Regions from separate parts of the Bradyrhizobium sp. STM 3557 genome, predicted to be linked through region 1. Evidence: predicted binding sites of a transcription regulator. Region 1 holds the regulator's gene; each other region holds the start of a gene.
The links. Region 1 encodes PhoB, which activates phosphate uptake and scavenging genes when phosphate is short. Its sites were predicted from a motif close to TGTCATNNANCTGTCAT; they were not measured.

Region 1 (7,496 bases):
GCGCTCATGGAACAGGCGATAGAGCAGCCGTTCGCCCGACAGCGCAGGATCGATCAGCTCGACGTCCTCGACGGTCGAGACCAGCGATTGGCCCTCGACCCAGGCGTCGTCCTCCTCCACGGTGTGCAGCGTCGTGCCCTCCGGCGCGTCGCCGGGATGCAAGTCCGCCTGACGCGAACGCTCCGGGGCCTTCGGCAGAAACTGCGTCAGCAGGCCGCCGGCGCGCCAGCGATGCTTGCCGCCGCTCCACTCCTCGCCGACCGCAAGCCGCACGCGGGTCGGGATCTGCTCGGAGCGAAGGAAGTATTCATGGGCGGCTTCCTCCAGGCTGCCGCCGGTCAGCGACACCAGGCCCTGATAGCGGCTCATGTCGGGCCCCTGGTCGATGGTCATCGCCAGATGGCCTTTGCCGAGCAGGCCGCCCGAATCCTTTGCCTCGGAAAGCCGCGCCTCGTCATAGCGCGCATAGGCACGCAGCCGATCCGGCGCCTGGAAATCGACCACCAGGAACGAGACCGGGCCGTCGGTCTGGGTCTGCAGGATGAAGCGCCCCTCGAACTTGAGCGAGGAGCCAAGCAGCGTGGTCAGCACGATCGCCTCGCCGAGCAGCTTGCCGACGGCTGCAGGGTAGTCATGCTTGGTGAGGATCTCGTCGAGCGCCGGGCCCATGCGGGTGAGGCGGCCGCGCAGATCGAGCGCTGCGACCTCGAACGGGAGCACCGCGTCATCCACCGGCACGGCCGAGGGCGCACGAACATCGCCGGCGAGATTGATTTCATTGTCGGGAGTGGAGGCTGTCATGGCGCCTATTTGGGGATGGGGAGAGCAAATGGAAGGGGAGATATGGAACTATGCTTTCGCGCCGAACTCAGTGCACCCTCTCCCCTTGTGGGAGAGGGTGGCGCCGAAGGCGCCGGGTGAGGGGTCTCTCACCTCTCGCCGAGCTTTGCGAGGACGTCCTCCATGACCTCAGTGCGACGTTGGAGGGCATCGTTGTTCCAGTAGCGGGCAACCCTGAAACCTTCGCGTACCAGGGCTTGGTCTCTCGTCATATCGCTTGTCGCTTCTGCGTGTTGGCTTCCATCGATCTCTATGACGATCCCTCGCTCGAAACAGACAAAGTCCAGAATGTAATTCTGAAATGGGACTTGGCGACGAAATTTGGACCGTGAGAAACGCCGATCGCGAAGCAGCCGCCACATCGCGGCTTCGGCATCAGTCGGCTCACTCCGCATCCGCCTGGCGAAGTTGCGGATACGCTTTGCGGTCGGCCGATGATGCGGTTCTTGCGGCACCAACCCCTCACCCGTCGCGCTTCGCGCGCCACCCTCTCCCACAAGGGGAGAGGGTGCACCGAGCAAGCCGCTGGTTCGTTCTCTTTGCCGTCGCGCGCTACGCCCCAGCTCCAAAACACCAGGCCAAAATGCCCTTCTGGGCGTGCAGGCGGTTCTCGGCTTCGTCGAACACCACTGACTGCGGGCCGTCGATCACCTCGTCCGTCACCTCCTCGCCGCGATGGGCGGGCAAGCAGTGCATGAACAGCGCGTCGGGTTTCGCGAGCGACATCAGGTGGGAGTTGACCTGATAGGGCTTGAGCAGGTTGTGGCGATGCTCGCCGTCCTTGTCGCCCATCGAGACCCAGGTGTCGGTGACGACGCAATCGGCCCCGGCGACGGCCTCTTCCGGATCAGTACCGAGCTTGATCTCGGCGCGGCTGTTGCGGATGAAATCCTTCATCGCCTTGCCCGGCGCGAGCTGCGGCGGCGTGGCCACATTGAGCTTGAACTTGAAACGATCGGCGGCATGGGCCCAGGAGGCCAGCACATTGTTGTCGTCGCCGCTCCAGGCCACGGTGCGGCCCTCGATCGGCCCGCGATGCTCCTCATAGGTCATCACGTCGGCCATCACCTGGCAGGGATGCGAGCGCCGCGTCAGCCCGTTGATGACGGGCACCGTGGCGTGGGCCGCGAGCTCCAGCAGCGCGTCGTGGGAGAGGATGCGGATCATGATCGCATCGACATAGCGCGACAGCACGCGCGCGGTATCGGCGATGGTCTCGCCGCGGCCGAGCTGCATCTCGGCGCCGGTCAGCATGATCGACTCGCCGCCGAGCTGGCGCATGCCGACATCGAAGGAAACGCGGGTGCGGGTCGAGGGCTTCTCGAAGATCATCGCCAGCACCTTGCCCTCGAGCGGCTTTTTCGCGGGCTGCTGGGCCTTGAGCTGCTTCTTCATGTCGCTCGAGAGCGCCAGCATGTTGCGCAGCTCTGCGAGCGGAACCTCACTGATGTCGAGGAAATGACGGGGCGCCTTACTCATGAACTAACCGCCTGCTTCACCTGATCGCCTGATAGCGCGGCGCAGGCCCGGTCGAGCCGCTGCACCGCCTCCTCCACTTCCGCCTCGCTCACGTTGAGCGGCGGCAGGAAGCGCACCACGTTGTCGCCCGCGCCCACCGTCAGCAGCTTCTGCTCGCGCAGCGCCGTCACCAGATCGGTCGACGGCACTACGGCCTTGATGCCGATCAAAAGACCCTCGCCGCGCACTTCGGCGATCACGTCGGGATGGCGGTCGATCACCGCACCGAGCTTCTGCTTGAGCAGCAGCGACATCTTGCGCGCATGCTCGAAGAAGCCGGGCGCCAGCATCACGTCGAGCACGGCGTTGGCAGCCGCGACCGCGAGCGGATTGCCGCCGAAGGTCGAGCCATGCGAACCCGGATTCATGCCGGCCGCGGCATCGGCCGTCGCGAGGCAGGCGCCGATCGGGAAGCCGCCGCCGAGCGCTTTCGCCAGCGACATCACGTCGGGCGTGACGCCGATCCAGCGATAGGCGAAGAGATCGCCGGTGCGGCCCATGCCGGTCTGCACCTCGTCGAACACCAGCAAGAGGCCGTGCTCGTCGCAGAGCTGGCGCAGCGCCTTGTAGAATGACAATGGCGCCGAGCGCACGCCGCCCTCGCCCTGCACCGGCTCGATCAGGATGCCCGCGGTGTGCGGGCCGATCGCGCGCTTGACCGCCTCGAGATCGCCGAGCGGCACCTGGTCGAAGCCGTCCATCGGCGGGCCGAAGCCGTCGAGATATTTGGCCGAGCCGGTGGCGGCGAGCGTCGCCAGCGTGCGGCCGTGGAAGGCGCCTTCGAAGGTGATGATGCGATAGCGCTCGGGATGGCCCTTGGCGGCGTGATGCTTGCGCGTGATCTTGATCGCGCACTCCATTGCCTCGGCGCCGGAATTGGCGAAGAACACGTAGTCGGCAAAACTCTGCTCGCACAGACGAGAGGCCAGGCGCTCGCCATCCGGGCTCTTGAACAGGTTCGACATGTGCCAGAGCCTGGTCGCCTGCTCCTGCAGCGCCTTGACCAGATGCGGATGCGCATGACCGAGCGCATTCACCGCGACGCCCGAGGTGAAATCGAGATAGCGCTCGCCATTCGTTGCAACCAGCCACGCGCCCTCGCCGCGCTCGAAGGCGAGATCGACCCGGGCGAATACGGGAAGAAGATGCGACGCGGCGGCTGCGGACATGGTGGATCACTTGTGCTTGGGGCAGTCCGAAATGCGCGCCAACTGGGCGCCATCGTGCATCAGGGACCCCGCCCTGGAAAACAAAATGTGCCGCCTTTTCAAGGCGGCACGTGGAACTATTCTATGCGGCCGGCGATAAGTGTCAACACGCAGCGCAGGCAGCCTGATCGCGTGGATTCCGTAAGATTGCGGTGATGCGGATTTGCTGCTCGTGCGCCGCGTCCGGCGACGGAAGGTGTGGACGATGGCCTCCGACTCTTGCGCGGGAGTCACGCCATATTGTAGCGTTTTACCTGTCGAGTACGACATCTCGTGCGGCAGTTCTGATCCTGAAAGCGTTCGGTTGTTTCGCGTACACGTCCGGAAGCGCAATTGCGCCCGGCGAGGGCTAAGGGATTCAGCATGCAGGAGATTTCTTGAGATAGGCATCGCAGCGCCGTCCCAGAATTGGCCGGCGCGACGCGAAGGGAAACATGCGATGACGGTATTGACCTGGTCCGACGATCGCGTCGAGCAGTTGAAAAAGCTCTGGGAGGCCGGGCTTTCGGCCAGCCAGATCGCCGCGGAACTCGGAAACGTGACGCGCAATGCGGTGATCGGCAAGGTGCACCGGCTCGGCCTCTCCGGCCGTGCCAAGAGCCCGGCGACAACCGCGCCGCGCCAGCGCAAGGCAACCCCGCGCCCCGCGCAGCAGATGATGCGCGTCGCCCGTCCGGTTTCGCGCGGCAACACCGCGCTTGCGCATGTGTTCGAGATCGAGGTGGAGCCGGATCCGGTCACGTTCGACAACGTGGTGCCAATGGGCCAGCGCCGCTCGCTGCTCGAATTGAACGAGGCCACCTGCCACTGGCCGGTCGGCGATCCCTCGAGCCCCGACTTCTTCTTCTGCGGCGGCAAGGCGCTCTCGGGCTTGCCCTATTGCGCGCAGCATTCGCGCCTCGCCTATCAGCCCGCGGCCGACCGCCGCCGCCAGCAGCCGAAGCCGGCACGCTGAGCTGCTAGCTTGCAGGCGCAATTGTAGCTCAACGTCAGCTGTCGTCCCCGCGAACGCGGGGACCCATAATCACCGGCGGGTGTGATTATGACGTGACACCGATCCAGCCCGCTTCAACCATCAACATTCGTGGTTATGGGTCCCCGCGTTCGCGGGGACGACACCGGTGTTTGTTGTAGCACGTGTCGCAACGCCCCGTGTCGTACTACGACTCCGCCTTCGCAAAGCGGTCGTCGAGCGCATAGCCGGCGCCGCGCACGGTGCGGATCGGATCCTGCTCGCGGCCGGGATTGAGCAGCTTGCGCAAGCGGCCGATATGCACGTCGACGGTGCGCTCGTCGATATAGATGTCGCGGCCCCAGACGCTGTCGAGCAGCTGCTCGCGGCTGAACACGCGACCGGGATGTTCGAGGAAGAATTCGAGCAGGCGGTACTCAGTTGGGCCGAGATCGATCGGCCTGCCTGAGCGCGCCACGCGCCGCTTCTCGCGGTCGAGCTCGATATCGCCATAGGCGAGCACCGTGGCGAGCCGCTCGGGGCTCGCGCGCCGAAGCAGGCCTTTCACCCGCTGCAACAGCTCCGGCACCGAGAACGGCTTGACGATGTAGTCGTCGGCGCCGGTCGCAAGCCCGCGCACGCGCTCGCTCTCCTCGCCGCGCGCGGTCAGCATGATGATCGGCAACTGCTTGGTCTCGGGCCGGGCGCGCAGGCGGCGGCACAGCTCGATGCCGGAGAGGCCCGGCAGCATCCAGTCGAGCACCACGAGATCGGGCACCCGCTCCTTCAATCGGGTGTCGGCGTCGTCGCCGCGCTCCACCGTTTCGACCTCATAGCCTTCGGTCTCGAGATTGTAGCGCAGCAGCGTGGTCAGCGCTTCCTCGTCTTCCACCACCAGAATGCGCGCGCTCATTGCTCAACGTCTTTCCTAGTTGCCGGGGATCGTGGTCGCGAAGGTCGTCATGTCGCCCTTCGGGCGCTTGTCGACCATCTGCTGACCCTCGATCATGTAGAACACGGTTTCCGCGATGTTGGTCGCGTGGTCGCCGATCCGCTCGATGTTCTTGGCGCAGAACATCAAGTGAATGCAGAAGGAGATGTTGCGCGGGTCCTCCATCATGTAGGTGAGGAGCTCGCGGAACAGCGAGGTGCAGATGGCGTCGACCTCCTCGTCGCCCTTCCACACACTCATCGCCGCCGGCAGGTCGTGGGCGGCATAGGCATCCAGCACCGACTTGACCTGCGACTGCACGAGGTCGGTCATGTGCTCGAGCCCGCGGATCAGCTTCAAGGGATGGAAGTCGCTCTCCAGCGCCGCGACGCGCTTGCCGATGTTCTTGGCAAGGTCGCCGATCCGCTCCAGATCGGTCGCCACCCGCATGGCGCCGACGATCTCGCGCAGATCGATCGCCATCGGCTGGCGGCGGGCGATGGTCAGCACCGCCCGCTCCTCGATGATGCGCTGCAAATTGTCGATCTCGGCATCGGTCGCGACCACGCGCTGGCCCAGCGCGACATCGCGGCGCACCAGCGCGTCGACGGAATCGGTGATCAGCCGCTCGGCCAGGCCGCCCATCTCGGCGACCAGGCGCGTCAGCTCCTGCAGGTCACTGTCGAACGCCTTGGCGGTATGCTCGCTGGCCATGATTGTCTCCTCGGCAATGTGTCCGTGACGGCGTCAGCCGAAGCGGCCGGTGATGTAATCCTGGGTCCGCCGATCGCTCGGCGAGGTGAAGATCTTGCTGGTGTCGTCGAACTCGATCAGCTCGCCAAGATACATGAAGGCGGTCTTGTCGGATACGCGCGCCGCCTGCTGCATGTTGTGGGTGACGATCGCGATCGTGTAGTTCTCGGAGAGCTCCTGGATCAGCTCCTCGACCTTGGCGGTCGAGATCGGGTCGAGCGCCGAGCACGGCTCGTCGAACAGGATCACCTCGGGCCGCACCGCCACGGTGCGGGCGATGCACAACCGCTGCTGCTGGCCGCCGGACAGCGACAGGCCGGACGCATTGAGCTTGTCCTTGACCTCGTTCCACAGCGCGCCCCCGCGCAGCGCCTTCTCGACGCGGTCGTCCATCTCGGACTTTGAGATCTTCTCGTAGAGGCGGATACCGAAGGCGATGTTCTCGTAGATCGTCATCGGGAACGGCGTCGGCTTCTGGAACACCATGCCGACCCGGGCGCGCAGCAGGTTCAAATCGAGCTTCGGGTCGAGGATGTTGGTGTTATCAAGCATCAGCTGGCCGACCGCGCGCTGGCCCGGATAGAGGTCGTACATCCGGTTGAAGATGCGCAGCAGGGTCGACTTGCCGCAACCGGACGGACCGATGAAGGCCGTGACCCGGTGGGTGCCGAGCGTCAGGTTGATGTTCTTCAGCGCATGGTGCTCGCCGTAATAGAAGTTGAGATTGCGCGCGGTCACCTTGGCCGGCGCTTCCGGCAGGGACTTGGCGGGAATTGCGCCGGCGGGGCTGGACACGGAAACGGACATATCGGTCATTTTGCGCTCCTCTCGGCGCCAAGCACGCGCGCGCAGATGTTCAGGGCGAGCACGGTGATCGTGATCAGCAGCGCGCCGCTCCAGGCGAGCTGCTTCCAATAGGCGTAGGGGCTCTGGACGAAGTTGTTGATGGTCACCGGCAGGTTGGCCATGGTCTTGGAGAGGTTCAGGCTCCAGAACTGGTTCGATAGCGCGGTGAACAACAGCGGCGCGGTCTCGCCGGCAACGCGGGCGGTCGCCAGCAGCACGCCGGTGATCAGGCCCGAGCGCGCCGCGCGATAGGCGATGCGGCGGATCACCAGCGAGCGCGGCAGGCCGAGCGCGGAGGCCGCCTCGCGCAGCGGATTGGGCACCAGCAGCAGCATGTCCTCGGTGGTGCGCAGCACGACCGGGATCACGATCACGGCCAGCGCCAGCGAGCCGGCGATCGCCGAGAAGCCGCCCATCGGCACCACCACCGCGCCATAGACGAACAGGC
Region 2 (7,496 bases), 2.3 Mb from region 1:
CCCGGGATCGACGGACAGATTGTTGAGCATGCGCTTGGCGGCGCGGATCGCATCGGGGCTCTTGCCGGCGATCTCGCGCGCGGTCTCCAGTGCTGCCGCGCGCGGGTCGTCGCAGATGCGGGTGACGAGGCCATACGACTGGCCTTCCTCGGCGGAGAACACGCGTCCCGTATAGGTGAGCTCGCGCAAGAGATCGTCCCGCATCAGGGTCGCAAGAATCGGCGTGCCGGCCATGTCCGGCACCAGGCCCCATTTGATTTCCATGATCGACATTTTGGTATCCGGCGCGACGTAGCGCATGTCGGCGCCGAGCGCGAGCTGGAAGCCGCCGCCATAGGCGACACCATGCACCGCAGCAATCACAGGCACAGGCAACTGCCGCCATCCCCACACCGCCTGCTGGGCGAAATTGGCCTGACCGTGGGTGCGAACGGTGAGGTCACGCTTCTCACCGCCGGGAATGCCATTGCCGCCACTCTCCTTCATCGCCGCGAAGCGGCCCATATCGAGGCCGGCGCAGAATGCCCGCCCCTCTCCGGACAGCACCACCGCCCGCAAGCGTTTCTCGCGCGACAGCCGCTCTGTCGCCGCAACCAGCGCCTCGAACATCGCCATGTCGAGCGCGTTCATCTTATCGGCCCTGACCAGACGGACGTCGGCAACGCCGCTTGTCACCTCGATCGCGACGCGATTATCCATGGAACGCTTCTCCCTTGTCTCTTTCCGGCTTTACAGAAGGCCGGCACAGCGATCTAGTCAATCGACCAATTAACTGAGAATCTTTTTCAGGCGGATACTCCCATGTTCAAAAATGATCTTCTGATTGGGCGGCGTATTCTGGTGACCGGCGGCGGCACCGGCCTCGGAAAAGCGATGGCTGCACGCTTCCTGCAGCTCGGCGCAGAAGTGCATATTTGCGGAAGGCGGAAAATCGTCTGCGACGAGACCGCAACGGAGCTGATGGATCTCTACGGCGGCCGCGTCACCAGCCATGGTGTCGACATCAGGAATGCGCAGGCCGTCGACGACATGATCGAGACGATCTTCACGGATGCCGGACTCACTGACCTGATCAACAACGCGGCCGGCAACTTCATTTCTCGCACCGAGGAGTTGAGTCCGCGCGGCTTCGACGCGGTCGCCAACATCGTCATGCATGGCACCTTCTACGTCACCCACGCGGTCGGCCGGCGCTGGATCGCCGCGAAACAGCCCGGCAACGTCGTCTCGATCACGGTGACCTGGGTGCGCAACGGCTCGCCTTACGTGGTGCCGTCGGCGATGAGCAAGGCCGCGATCCACGCCATGACGATGTCGCTTGCCACCGAATGGGGCCGCCACGGCATCCGTCTCAACACGATCGCACCAGGCGAGATTCCCACTGAAGGCATGAGCAAGCGCATCAAGCCCGGCGATGAAGCGGGCGCGCGCACTAAGGCGATGAACCCGATGGGCCGGACCGGCACCATGGAGGAGCTGCAGAACCTCGCGGTATTCCTGATCTCCGGCGGCTGCGACTGGATCAATGGCGAGACCATCGCGATGGACGGTGCACAGGCGCTGGCCATGGGCGGCAATTTCTATCAGTTGCGCGACTGGAAGGACGAGGACTGGGCCAAAGCCAGGGAGTCCATCAAGGCGCAGAACGATAAGGACCGCGCCGCACGCGGCAGCTGACGCCTCCGCGATATCGAACGACGCGTGTCTCGATCTCGCTCGGGGCATCGCCAACAAGAATAACGACGACAGACAAGTCAGCAGCGGAGGGGAAACATGTCCGTCTCGACGGCAGCGACGACGCTTGTCTACGTCGTGCGCAACCAGGCACGCGTGCGGGGCGACGACATCGCGTTCGAGTTCGAAGGTCGCGTCACGCGCTTTGCCGATTTCGATCGCAAGACCGATCAGGTGGCCAATGCGTTGCAAGCGCTCGGCATCGCGCCCGGCGAGCGGATCGCCTATCTCGGCAAGAACAGCGACATCTATTTCGAGCTGCTGGTCGGCGCGATGAAGGCCAAGATCGTGATGGCGCCCGTCAACTGGCGGCTCGCAGGACCCGAGGTCGCCTTCATCGTCGAGGATTGCAAGGCCCCTGCCCTGTTCGTGGGCCCCGAGTTCATCGGCTTGGTCCGCAGCATCCGCGCGCAACTGCCGAGCGTGCGCCATATCATTACGACCGAGGGCGGCACGGGCGAATGGCAGGATTTCACTGCTTGGCGCGATGCCCAAAGCACCGATGCTCCTCATATCGAAATCGGCCCGCAGGATGTCGCGCTGCAGCTCTATACCTCCGGCACCACGGGCAAGCCGAAGGGCGCCATGCTGTCGCACGCCAACTTCCTCAATCTGGTCAATAGCGGCAATGCCGAGGAACGGCCGGACTGGAACAAATGGACCACCGATGACGTCTCGCTGATCGCGATGCCGATCTTCCATATCGGCGGCTCCGGCTGGGGCCTGCTCGGCCTCTATCACGGCGCCAAGGGCGTGATCGCGCGGGAGTTCGATCCGACTCGAATCCTCGATTACTTCGAACAATCCGGCATCACCAAGCTGTTCATGGTGCCGGCCGCGATGCAGTTCGTCGTCCGCCTGCCGCGGGCGCGGCAGGTCGACTTCTCCCGCCTGAAATACATGCTCTATGGCGCCTCGCCCATTCCAGCCGCGCTGCTGAAAGAATGCATCGACGTCTTCAAGTGCGGCTTCGTGCAGATGTACGGCATGACCGAAACCACCGGCACCATCGTCGCATTGCCGCCGGAAGACCATGTCGAGGGGCTGGAACGGATGCGCTCGGCCGGCAAGCCGCTGCCTGGCGTCGAGGTTGCGATCCTCGATCCCGACGGCAATCGCCTGCCGCCGCGCACGGTCGGCGAGATCGCCACCCGCTCCGGCTCCAATATGGTCGGCTACTGGAATCTGCCGGACGCGACCGCACGCACGCTCGACCGGGATGGCTGGCTGCGCACTGGTGATGCCGGCTACTTGGACGAGGATGGCTACGTCTACATCCACGACCGCATCAAGGACATGATCATCTCCGGCGGCGAGAACATCTACCCCGCCGAAGTCGAAAGCGCACTGTGCGACCATCCCGACATCGCGGAAGCGGCGGTGATCGGCATTCCCGACGACAAATGGGGCGAGGCGGTCAAGGCGGTCGTGGTGCTCAAGCTTGGCAGGACTGCTACGGAGACCGACATCATCAACTTCCTGCGCGCTCGCATTGCCGGCTACAAGACACCCAAGAGCATCGATTTCATCGACGCGCTGCCGCGCAATCCCTCTGGCAAGATCCTGCGACGGAGCCTGCGCGCCCCCTATTGGAGCGGCAAGGACCGGCAGGTGAACTGAGCGACCGCCAATCCTGTTTGAGGCCGTCGGCCCGCAGCCTGTCCGCCGCGGCGGGGTTACGCGCCGCCACTCCGTATTTTTTACGCAGATTCATAAGCACGCTAACCGCCTCAACGCCGCGTGTTCGTAATTGTGCAGCCGATGGCGGCACTCACGCCTTGGGGATAGCACGGCGGCGCTAACGCAATCTTCGGATAAGCGCGGTACTTGCTAGGCTGCGGTCATTGCGGATTGTCATGCGCGTCATCTCTTGCCTCGTCAACGAGCACAATCTTTGGCTCGTTCGGCTCTCGGCGATCGTCTGCATCGTCGGCAGCCTCGTCACGATCGGGCTGCTCGAACGTGCGCGCCGCACCGATGGCCTGCAACGCGCCGGCTGGCTGCTGCACACGGCCTCCGTCGCCGCCTGCTCGGTCTGGTGCACCCATTTGTGGCCGTTCTCGCCTACGATCCCGGCGCTCCGGTTACGTTCGACCCGATGCTGACGATCGCCTCGCTGATGATTGCGATCGGCGGCTTCGGCGCCGCATTTGCCCTCGCGGCCGGCAGCAAGCATCGGTTCGCCTCGGTGCTGGCCGGCACCATGGTCGGAGTCACGATTGCGGCAATGCACTATGTCGGCATGGCCGCCTATCACATCAGCGGCATCGTCCATTGGGAAGCGGCCTATGTCGCGCTGTCCATCATCCACCCGATCGTGCTCGGGATCGTTACGCTGCAGCTGAGCGCCCGGATCGACAGCGCCAGGGCGCAGTACACCGCGGCCAGCGCCCTCGTGCTGGCTATCGTGGCCCTGCACTTCACGGGAATGGCGGCGGTCTCCGTGATTCCGCTGACCGTCGGCGTCACCGATGATGCGGTGCTCCAGGGCATGGCGGTGGCGATCGCCGGCGTCTCTCTCTTCATTGTCGGCATCGGCGCTGCGAGCCACATGATCGACCAGCGATCGCGCAGCGAGACCACGCTGAAGCTGGAGCACATGGCGCTGACCGATCCGCTGACCGGGCTGCCCAACGGCCGGCGCTTCATCGCCCATCTCGAGGCCGAGCTCGCCAAAGCGAGAAAGAGCGCAAGCCGCCTTGCGGTCCTCATGCTCGACCTCAACCGGTTCAAGGAGATCAACGATCTCAGGGGTCACCAGGCGGGCGACCAGGCGCTGAAGCTCATCGCAAGCCGGCTCGAGCGCTGCCTTGGAACCGGCGAGCTCGCCGCGCGGGTCGGCGGGGACGGCTTTGCCGCCGTCAAGCGCGTGACCACGCGGACGGAATTGCTCGCATTCCTCGAACGGCTCGCAGAGACCCTGTCCGAGCCGCTGCAGATCGGCGACTTCACCGCCGACGTCGGCGCCAGTATCGGCGTGGCGGTGTTTCCCGAGGATGGCGCCACGCAGGAGGCCCTGGTCGGCAACGCCGATTTCGCGATGTATCGCGCCAAAGCCGATCCGTCCAAGACAGTCTGCTTCTATGAAAGCAAGCTCGGCGATGCGGTGCGCGAGCGCCAGATCCTGGCGCGCGAGCTCAGCCACGCCGTCGCGCTCAACCAGCTCGAGCTGCACTTCCAGGTCCAGGTCTCGATCCCCCAGTCGACCGTTTGCGGCTACGAGGTGCTGCTGCGCTGGCGACATCCGCGGCATGGCCTGGTGCCGCCGCTGGAGTTCATCAAGCTCGCCGAGGAGACCGGCGCCATCATCGAGATCGGCGAATGGGTGCTGCGCGAAGCCTGCCGCCGCGCCGCGGTCTGGCGCACGCCCTACCGGATCGCGGTGAACCTGTCGCCGGTTCAGTTCGAGCACCCTGATCTGCCGCGCGTCATCCATCAGATCCTGCTCGAGACCGGGCTGCCGCCGGCCCGGCTGGAGCTCGAGATCACCGAGAGCGCCATCATCGACGACAAGGCTGGCGCGCTGCACACGCTGCGCCAGATCCGGGCGCTCGGAATCGCCGTCTCGCTTGACGATTTCGGCACCGGCTATTCGTCGTTCGAGACGCTGCGCGCGTTCCCGTTCGACAAGATCAAGCTCGATCGCCTGTTCATGACGGAGGTCGAGACCAGCCCGCAAGCCCTGGCCATCGTGCGCGCGGTGCTCACGCTGGGCAAGAGCCTCGGCGTCACCATCCTTGCCGAAGGCGTCGAGACCCAGAGCCAGCTCGAGATCCTGCTGAGCGAAGGCTGCGACGAGGCGCAGGGCTATCTGCTGGGCCGGCCGCGCCCGCATGACGAACTGTTCACCCGTGACGGCATCGAGCGGCCATCCAGCAGCAAGCCGCAATCGACCGGAGCGCCGGTGGCCGCCGAGCGCGTCGTGGCCTGAGACAAAGGCGCAGCTCATAAAACACCTCGCCAGCAGACTCCTGCACTGTTGATCGCGCGTCCGAGCACGCGAAATGTCATCGCAGTGCCATGAAAGTCGGATTTATCTGTCGCGCGGCGATCATCGCCTCCGTTTTCCTGACGCGAAGACATTTCCTGCTTTGCCTCCGACCTACGAATTGGACAGACATCAATGATCCCACAACTCCCTTCTCTGAGGGGCCCGCGCCATCGCGCTTGGGGGTATCTCGCAGCCGGCACGACCGCCCTGCTGCTGATGACCGGCGCCGCCTCGGCCGATTCCTCTGTTGCCTTCCAGGGACAGACATTCGTCAACAAGGGCCTGGTCGGCGTCGCCCGCATCCCCTCCAACGCGGTCGATCAGTTCGGCGACACGCTCGGCGGCTTCGGTTCGGGCATGGCGATGGATCTCGACAGCTGGCACAAGAACCGCGACGGCAGCTATGGCGGCACGCTGTACATGCTGCCTGATCGCGGCTGGAACACCCAGGGGACCGTCGACTTCCGCGGCCGGCTGCATCGCTTCGAGATCACGCTCAGTCCGCTCTATTCCGGCACGACCAAGAGCCAGAACCAGCTGCAGATGGCCTACAAAGGCTCGACCCTGTTTCATCGCTGGGGCGGTCAGCAGACAACCGGCCTCGACCCTGCCGGCGTGCAGCGAACGGACCTCATCTTCCCCGATCTGCCGATCGCCTCGAACAAGAGCATCAGCCTCGACAATGAAGCCGTGGTGCATGTCGGCGACGGCACCTACTGGGTCAGCGACGAATATGGCCCTTACGTCTATCACTACGATCACCACGGCGCGCTGTTGCACGTGATCCGGCCGCCGGAAGCGTTCATCCCGATGCGCCGTGACACCAACGGCAACCTGGTCGAAGACTTCTCTGCCAACAGTCCGCCGATCGGCGTGACCTATGACAAGGGCAATCCGGTCTCCGGGCGGCAGAACAACCAGGGTTTCGAGGGCCTGGCGATGAGCCCGGACCGCAAGACCCTGTTCATCCTGCTGCAGAGCGCGCTGATCCAGGACCTCGATGCGACCAGTTCGAAGACCATCAAGCTGACCCGCAACAACACGCGCTTGCTCGCCTATGATCTGCGTCACCGCCAGCCCAAGCTGGTCGGCGAATATGTCGTGCAGCTGCCGCATTACCAGGACCAGACCACCACGACGACAACGCTGCTGACCGCCGCCCAGAGCGAGCTGCTTGCGCTCAACGATCACCAATTCCTGGTGCTCGCTCGCGACAGCAGCGCCGGCTTCACGGCGAAGAGTGCCGGCTCCGTCTATCGCAGCGTCGACCTGCTCGACATTTCCGGGGCGACCAATATCGCCGGCACGGCGTATGACAGCCCCAGCACCCCGGTCGCACCGAAGGGCGTGCTTGTCAGCACGATCAAGCCCGCGACGTACCAGAAATTCCTCGACATCAACGACAATGCGCAGCTGAACCGCTTCGGCTTGCACAATGGCGCACCGAGCGACAGCAATGACCTCTATGAGAAGTGGGAGAGCATGGCGGTCGTGCCTGTCGGCGATCCCAGGGCGCCGCACGACTATTTCCTGTTCGTGGGCAGCGACAACGATTTCATCACCCAGGACGGCCATATGGTTGGCCAGGCCTACGCCGATGCTTCGGGCGCCAATGTCGACACATTAGTGCTGGTGTATCGCGTGACCCTCCCTACCTATGTGCGTCCGAAGACCAATCCGTTCGAGCATTTCGCCGGGTTCGATTTCGACGATCGCCGCTGATCGGATCGAAAGCCGAAAAATCCGACCGCCGGCCCTCAAGGGCCGGCGT
Region 3 (7,496 bases), 3.7 Mb from region 1:
CAATCTTGCCATCCGGCGCATTTCGTGTTGCAATCTGAGGTACAATCGGATCTGGCCGTGCGACTGTGCGTTTCGTGATTGCGGAAAGTGAGCAGACTTCGGGAAGCCCGTTTGTGGCGTGGCCCACGCGAGTAGCGCGTGGCCGCGTCTTTTTTCGTCTAGACGAGGAGACAACGATGCCGACCTACAAAGGCAGCGTGAAATGGTTCAACCCGACCAAGGGATATGGGTTCATCAAACCGGCCGGCGGCGATAAGGACGTCTTTGTCCACATCTCCGCGGTCGAACGCGCAGGGCTGACCACGCTCAACGAAAACCAGGCCGTGGAGTACGACCTCGTGGAGAGCCGCGGCAAGACATCCGCGGAAAACCTCAAGGTCTCTTGAGCGGCCGGCGGCGATAGCCGAACGCGGCGGTGCCGCGCTCGGAAAACGACAACAGCACGATCTGCAAACCCACAGCGTTTGGTGGATCACCAAGACTTCGTCACGGCCTGCCCTTCGCAGCCATGATCCACCCCCGGCGTCCCCGGGGGATTTTGTTTGTTGAACTGACGAGTTCTGCATTTGACGCGTCTTCTTCAGACGCCGTCCTAAGCCAGCGGCGAGATCAGAAAATTGCCGACGCCCGCACCGGCCTCACTGCGGCAGAGATCGCCGTCGAGCCTGACCCGGCCGGTCGCGAGCAGCCGCAGCGCTTCCGGATAGATCCGATGCTCGACCTCCAGGATGCGCTCGGACAGCGTGTCCGGCGTGTCGTGATCGCTGACCGCGACCGCGCCCTGCATCACGATCGGCCCCGCATCGGTCTCGGGGATCACGAAATGCACCGTGGCGCCGGAGATCTTCACGCCGGCGCGCAACGCCTGGCCGTGCGGATCGAGGCCCGGAAACGACGGCAGCAGCGAGGGATGGATGTTGAGCATCCGCCCGTACCAGCGCCGGACGAAATCGGCCGTGAATAGCCGCATGAAGCCGGCGAGGCAGATCAGCTCGATGCCGCGCTCGTCCAGCGCCGCCTGCAGCACGGCCTCGAAGCCTGCACGATCCCTGCCGAAAGGCTTGCTTTCGATCACCAGCGTCGGAATGCCGCTCTGCCCGGCCCGCTCCAAGCCGGCCGCATCCGCGCGGTTGGAGATCACCACGGCAATTTCGGCCGGGAAATCGCTTGCCGCCGCAGCGCGGATCAGCGCAGCCATGTTGGACCCGCGCCCGGAGATCAGGATGGCGACGCGCCGCTTCATGAGATCACCTGATCACAGCGAGAGGTCGAGATGACCGTTATAGATGACGCGCTGCTCGCCAGATGCTGGGACGACTTCACCGAGCAGCGTGACGGTCTCGCCATTTGCCTTGAGCACCTCGGTGACATCAGCGACCGCCTCTGCCTTCACGATCGCGATCATGCCGATGCCGCAGTTGAAGGTGCGCAAGAGCTCCAGTTCGGCAATGCCACCCTGCTCCGCCAGCCATTTGAAGACCGGCAGTACGGGCACACGCGATAGCTCGATATTGACGCCAAGATGCTTCGGCAGCACACGAGGAATGTTGTCTGTGAAGCCGCCGCCCGTGATGTGCGCGAGCCCCTTGACCGCGCCGGTCTCGCGGATCGCGCGCAGGCACGACTTCACATAGAGCCGGGTCGGGGCGAGCAACGCGCCGCCCAGCGTCATGACGGGCGCGAACGGCGCCGGCGCAGCGAAGCCCAAGCCCGACTGCTCCACGATCTTGCGGACCAAGGAGAAACCATTGGAATGAACACCTGATGACGCCAGCCCAAGCACTGCATCGCCGGCCGCGATGTCGCCGGTCGGCAGCAGCGTGCCGCGTTCGGCCGCGCCGACCGCAAAGCCGCCCAGGTCGTAATCGCCGTCCTTGTACAGGCCCGGCATCTCCGCGGTCTCACCGCCGATCAGCGCACAGCCGGATTCACGGCAGCCCTCGGCGATGCTGGCCACGACAGACGCCGTCGTTTCCGGATGGAGCTTGCCGCAGGCAAAGTAGTCCAGGAAGAACAGCGGCTCGGCGCCCTGCACCACGAGGTCGTTGACGGACATCGCCACGAGGTCGATGCCGATGCCGCTGTGCAGCCCGGTCTCGATCGCGATCTTGACCTTGGTGCCGACGCCGTCGGTGGCCGCCACCAGGATCGGGTCCCTGAAGCCGGCGGCCTTGAGGTCGAAAAGACCGCCGAAGCCGCCGATCTCGGCATCGGCGCCGGCGCGCGCGGTGGCGCGCACCATCGGCTTGATCAGATCGACCAGGCGGTTGCCGGCGTCGATATCGACACCGGAATCGGCATAAGTGAGCCCGTTCTTGCGTTCGGCCATGGTAAAAACCCTTAATGTCGCCCGCTGGTTACGTCGGAACGCGCTGATGTGCAATGGCTCGCAAGCGGAGCCTCCCTATACTATGTAGATAACGGCTGGTTCGCCCTTGCCTTCGAAACGGGGTTGTTTTTGGCTTAAAGCCGGTAGTCAGGACGCGGCGCGTGAGCATCCCACATAGTATTCCGAACCTGATCACGCTCGGCCGTATCCTTCTGGTTCCAGTCGTCGTCTGGGCGATTGCCTCCAACCAGATGGAGATTGCGTTCGCGGTGTTCGTCGTGGCCGGCGTCAGCGACGCCGTTGATGGCTTTCTCGCCAAGCGCTTCAATCTCCGGTCCGAGCTCGGCGCGCTTCTCGATCCCCTGGCGGATAAGGCGCTGCTGGTGTCGATCTTCGTCACGCTGGGTATCTGGGGGGCCCTGCCGCGCTGGATCGTCATCCTGGTGGTGTCGCGCGACATCATGATCGTCGGCGCGGTGATCGTCTCCTGGCTGTTCGACAAGCCGGTCGAGATGAAGCCGTCGATGGTCTCGAAGCTGAACACGGTGTCGCAGGTCGGGTTCGCGGCGCTGGTGCTGGCCTCGCTCGGCTTCGGCTTCGATCCCGCGCCCTACGACCTGATCCTGATGGGCCTGGTCACCATCTTTACGCTCGTCTCGGTGGCGCTCTATCTCGTCGAATGGGTGCACCACATGAACACGATCGAGCCGCGATGAGCGATACGATCGCGGCCCGCGAGCGATTCGAGATGGAGAAAGCCTGACGTGGCTGGCCACATTCCCCCCCGCCAACTGGCGTTCGCGCTGCCGCATGCCGAGAGCCTGACGCGGGACAATTTCCTCGAGGGCCCGGCCAATGCGGCCGGCCTCGCGCTGGTCGACGCCTGGCCGGAATGGCCTGCAAGAACCATGTTCCTGGTCGGGCCGGATGGCTCGGGCAAGAGCCATCTCGCCGCCATCTGGGCCGAGCAGGCCGGCGCGCGCTCTGTCGCTGCGCATGCCTTGTGCGCCATCAATGTCCCGGCAGAGCTCGCCACCGGCGCGCTCGTGCTCGAGGATTTGAGGTCTGGCGCCATCGATGAGCGCGCCCTGTTTCACCTCCTGAACATGGCGCGGGAGGATGGTGCCTACATCCTGATCACCGGGCGCGAGGCACCGGCCTCGCTGCTGATCGCCCTGAACGATCTGCGCTCGCGTCTGCGCGCAATTCCCGTGATCGAGCTGCTGCCGCCGGACGACCAGCTCTTCCGCGCCCTGATCGTCAAGCTCTGCGCCGACCGCCAGCTTTCGGTCGACGAGGCCGTGGTCAGCTACGTTGCCACCCGGATCGAGCGATCCTACGCCGCAGCAAGGGAGGCGGTTGCCCTGCTGGATGGTGAGTCGCTCCGGCTCGGGCGGCCGGTCACCCGGGCGCTGGCGGCGGAGCTGTTGCGCCAAGCCGAGCCCTGAAGACCTTGACGGCAGGGGCGCAGGGAACATCATTGTCGCGGCAACGTCATCCAACCATCGCATAGGATTACGCAAGGCGCACCGCATCTCGTGCGCATTCAGATGGATCGATTTCTGATGGAATCCGTACAAGCCGCTGAAATCAAAGAGAAAGAGGCACCTCAGGCCGCCCCGTTGGCGATTGCCGCGAAGCCCGACCGATTCATCAATCGCGAGCTGTCCTGGCTGCATTTCAATCGCCGCGTCCTGGAAGAATCGGTCAATCCGCGGCATCCGGCGCTGGAGCGCGTCCGATTCTTGTCGATTTCGGCCAACAATCTCGATGAATTTTTCATGGTCCGCGTTGCCGGTATCCGGGCACAAGTCCGTGAAGGCATCGCCGAGCGCAGCCCCGACGGGCTGACCCCGCTCGAGCAGCTCAAGCTGATCAACGAGACCGTCTCCCAGCTCGCGATCGACCAGCAGGCGATCTGGCGCGACCTCCGGACCTATCTGGCCGAACTCGGCATCGTGCTGGTCGACGGTCAGGACGTCACCAAAAGCGAGCGCGCCTGGATCGAGGATCACTTCCTCGCCAACATCTTCCCGCTGCTGACGCCGCTCGCGATCGACCCGGCGCACCCCTTCCCGTTCATTCCGAGCCTCGGCTTCACCGTCGCGCTGCAGCTCACGCGCATCGCGGACGGCAAGCCGATGAATGCGCTGATCCGTATGCCCGGCAAGCTCGACCGTTTCATCCGCTTCCCGGCCACCAAGGACGGCACGGTGCGGCTGATCACGCTGGAGCAGGCCACCGGCCTGTTCATCGCCCGCCTGTTCCCCGGCTACACGGTGAAGGGCCAAGGCGCGTTCCGCATTATCCGCGACTCCGAGATCGAGATCGAGGAAGAGGCCGAGGACCTGGTCCGCACATTCGAGACCGCACTGAAACGGCGGCGCCGCGGCTCGGTGATCCGGCTCGAGATCGAATCCAACATGCCGGAGGAGCTCTGCGCCTTCGTGCAGGAGGCGCTGTCGACCACCGACGATGAGGTGTTCCTGGTCGATGGCGTGCTGGCGATGAACGAGCTGTCGCAGCTGACGCGGCTCGACCGCCCCGACCTGGAATTCCTGCCCTACGTACCGCGCCATCCCGAGCGCGTGCGCGATCATGGCGGCGACATCTTCGCGGCCATCCGGCAGAAGGATTTGATCGTCCATCACCCTTACGAATCCTTCGACGTCGTGGTGCAATTTCTGCAGCAGGCGGCGCGCGATCCTGACGTGGTGGCGATCAAGCAGACGCTGTACCGCACCTCCAACAACTCGCCGATCGTGCGCACGCTGGCGGAAGCCGCCGAGGCCGGCAAATCGGTCACCGCGCTGATCGAGCTGAAGGCCCGTTTCGACGAGGAGGCCAACATCCGCTGGGCGCGCGACCTCGAGCGCGCCGGCGTGCAGGTGGTCTACGGCTTCCTGCAGCTGAAAACTCACGCCAAGCTGTCGATGGTGGTCCGGCGCGAGGGCAGCGGTCTCACCACCTATGTCCACACCGGCACCGGCAACTATCATCCGGTTACCGCGCGCATCTACACCGATCTCTCCTACTTTACCTCCGATCCCGCGATCGGGCGTGATGTCACCCGTGTCTTCAACTACATCACCGGCTATGCCGAGCCGCGCGACATCGAGAAGATGGCGGTGTCGCCGCTCACCTTGCGCAAGCGCATCATCGAGCACATCAAGGGCGAGACCAACTTTCTCCGCCACGGCAAGCCTGGCGCGATCTGGATGAAGATGAACTCGCTGGTCGATCCCGACATCATCGACGCGCTGTACGAGGCCTCGCAGGCCGGCGTCTCGATCGATCTCGTGGTCCGCGGCATCTGCTGCCTGCGGCCGGGAGTGCCGGGGCTCTCGGACAATATCCGCGTCAAATCCGTCATCGGCCGCTTCCTCGAGCATGGCCGGATCTATTGCTTCGGCATGGGCCAAGGCCTGCCGAGCGCCAAGGCGGCGGTGTATATCTCCTCCGCCGACATGATGCCGCGCAATCTCGACCGCCGCGTCGAGGTGCTCTGTCCGCTGCAGAACCCGACCGTGCATCAGCAGGTGCTGGAGCAGATCATGGTCGCCAACCTGAAGGACACCGAGCAGAGCTGGCAGCTGTTGCCGGATGGTTCGTCGACGCGTATGAAGGCCGCGAAGGGCGAGGAGCCGTTCAACCTGCACAACTACTTCATGACCAATCCGAGTCTGTCCGGCCGTGGAAAATCGCTCAAGGAATCCTCGCCGCGCCGGCTCACGCGCCGAACCGAACGCAGCTCGTCCTAAGGGGATGCTGTGGTAAACCGGCTCAACCGACGCACCACCAGCGTCGGCGTCATCGACATCGGCTCGAATTCGGTTCGTCTTGTCGTCTATCAGGCGATGGAGCGCAGCCTCATCACGACCTTCAACGAAAAGGCGCTGTGCGGCCTCGGGCGCGAGGTGCAGACCACCGGGCTGCTCGCGACTGATGCCGTCGACAAGGCGCTGACCGCGCTTAGGCGCTTTCGCGCGCTGTGCAAGGTGCAGAGGGTCGGCCGGGTCTATGCGATCGCGACCGCCGCCTGCCGTGACGCTTCCAACGGAGCGGAATTCATCGCCAAGGCCGAGAAGATCTGCGGCTGCACGATCCAGATCCTCACTGGCCCGGAAGAGGCGCGCTACTCCGCGCTCGGCGTCATCTCCGGCATCCACAAGCCGGACGGCATCGTCGGCGATCTCGGCGGCGGCTCGCTCGAATTGATCGACATTCGCGGGCACCAGGTGCGCAGCGGCGTGACCTTGCCGCTCGGCAGCCTGGCGCTGCAGGACCTCGCCGAGAAGTCGCTGAAGAAGGCCGAGCGGATCGCGCGCGACGCGCTGTCGAACCTGCCGCAACTGGAAGCGGGCCGCGGCCGTACCTTCTATGCGGTCGGCGGCACCTGGCGCGCGCTGGCGCGCATTCACATCATCCAGAGCGAATATCCGCTTGGGGTGATGCACGGCTACGCCATTCCGGCGGCGGAGGCGCTCGATTTCGTTCGCCGGCTGCGGCGGCTCGTGGTCACCGACACGCTGGCCGACATCGAGAGCGTGGCCGAGGCGCGTCGCCCCCTGCTCGCCTACGCGGCCTTGGTGCTCGAATATGTCATCCGCACCGCGAGGCCGAAGACCATCGTGTTCTCGACCTATGGCGTGCGCGAGGGCCTGCTCTATTCCAAGCTCCCGGACGCTGAGCGCGCCAAGGACGGCCTGCTCTGCGCCGCGCAGACGCTGAACGAGCTGCTGTCGCGCTCGGCCCGCCATGCGCGCGAACTGATCGACTGGACGGATCGGCTGGTGCGGGTGGTGCATCTGCACGAGACCGACGACGACCGCCGGCTGCGCCATGCCGCCTGCCTGCTGTCCGACATCGGCTGGCGGATGCATCCCGACCATCGTGGCGAATTGACCTACGACGTGATCCTGAACGGCAATTTCGGCGCCATCAGCCACCAGGGCCGCATCTTCGTCGCACTGGCGGTGTTCTTCCGCTACGCCGGCTTTCGCGACGAGAACGAGCCGCCGGAGCTGACGCATACGCTGCGCACGGCAATGATCGAGCGTGCGCGCATTCTCGGCGCAGCCTTTCGCGTTGCGCATCTGGTATCCGCCGCGCAGCCGGGCGTGCTGCCCGCGACGCATTTCCGCACCCAGGACCGCAAGCTGATGCT

Region 2: the regulator PhoB is predicted to act here: its motif matches at 5,740-5,756, upstream of P6U24_RS14025 (esterase-like activity of phytase family protein).
Region 3: the regulator PhoB is predicted to act here: its motif matches at 3,822-3,838, upstream of P6U24_RS20415 (RNA degradosome polyphosphate kinase).

What each region holds. Positions count from the first base shown of each region.
Region 1 covers NZ_CP120697.1:758,732-766,227, reverse strand. The annotation lists gene P6U24_RS03545 (Hsp33 family molecular chaperone) at 1-801, opposite strand, end outside; gene P6U24_RS03540 (endonuclease domain-containing protein) at 930-1,295, opposite strand; gene argF (ornithine carbamoyltransferase) at 1,393-2,319, opposite strand; gene P6U24_RS03530 (aspartate aminotransferase family protein) at 2,316-3,527, opposite strand; gene P6U24_RS03525 (GcrA family cell cycle regulator) at 4,006-4,521, shown strand; gene phoB (phosphate regulon transcriptional regulator PhoB) at 4,727-5,431, opposite strand; gene phoU (phosphate signaling complex protein PhoU) at 5,447-6,163, opposite strand; gene pstB (phosphate ABC transporter ATP-binding protein PstB) at 6,197-7,018, opposite strand; gene pstA (phosphate ABC transporter permease PstA) at 7,015-7,496, opposite strand, start outside.
Region 2 covers NZ_CP120697.1:3,107,060-3,114,555, reverse strand. The annotation lists gene P6U24_RS14050 (crotonase/enoyl-CoA hydratase family protein) at 1-699, opposite strand, end outside; gene P6U24_RS14045 (SDR family oxidoreductase) at 802-1,677, shown strand; gene P6U24_RS14040 (fatty acid--CoA ligase) at 1,774-3,354, shown strand; gene P6U24_RS14035 (hypothetical protein) at 3,591-3,839, shown strand; gene P6U24_RS14030 (putative bifunctional diguanylate cyclase/phosphodiesterase) at 3,785-5,665, shown strand; gene P6U24_RS14025 (esterase-like activity of phytase family protein) at 5,858-7,447, shown strand.
Region 3 covers NZ_CP120697.1:4,477,944-4,485,439, forward strand. The annotation lists gene P6U24_RS20390 (cold-shock protein) at 177-386, shown strand; gene purN (phosphoribosylglycinamide formyltransferase) at 593-1,243, opposite strand; gene purM (phosphoribosylformylglycinamidine cyclo-ligase) at 1,256-2,329, opposite strand; gene P6U24_RS20405 (CDP-alcohol phosphatidyltransferase family protein) at 2,491-3,045, shown strand; gene P6U24_RS20410 (chromosomal replication initiator DnaA) at 3,094-3,777, shown strand; gene P6U24_RS20415 (RNA degradosome polyphosphate kinase) at 3,895-6,090, shown strand; gene ppx (exopolyphosphatase) at 6,100-7,496, shown strand, end outside.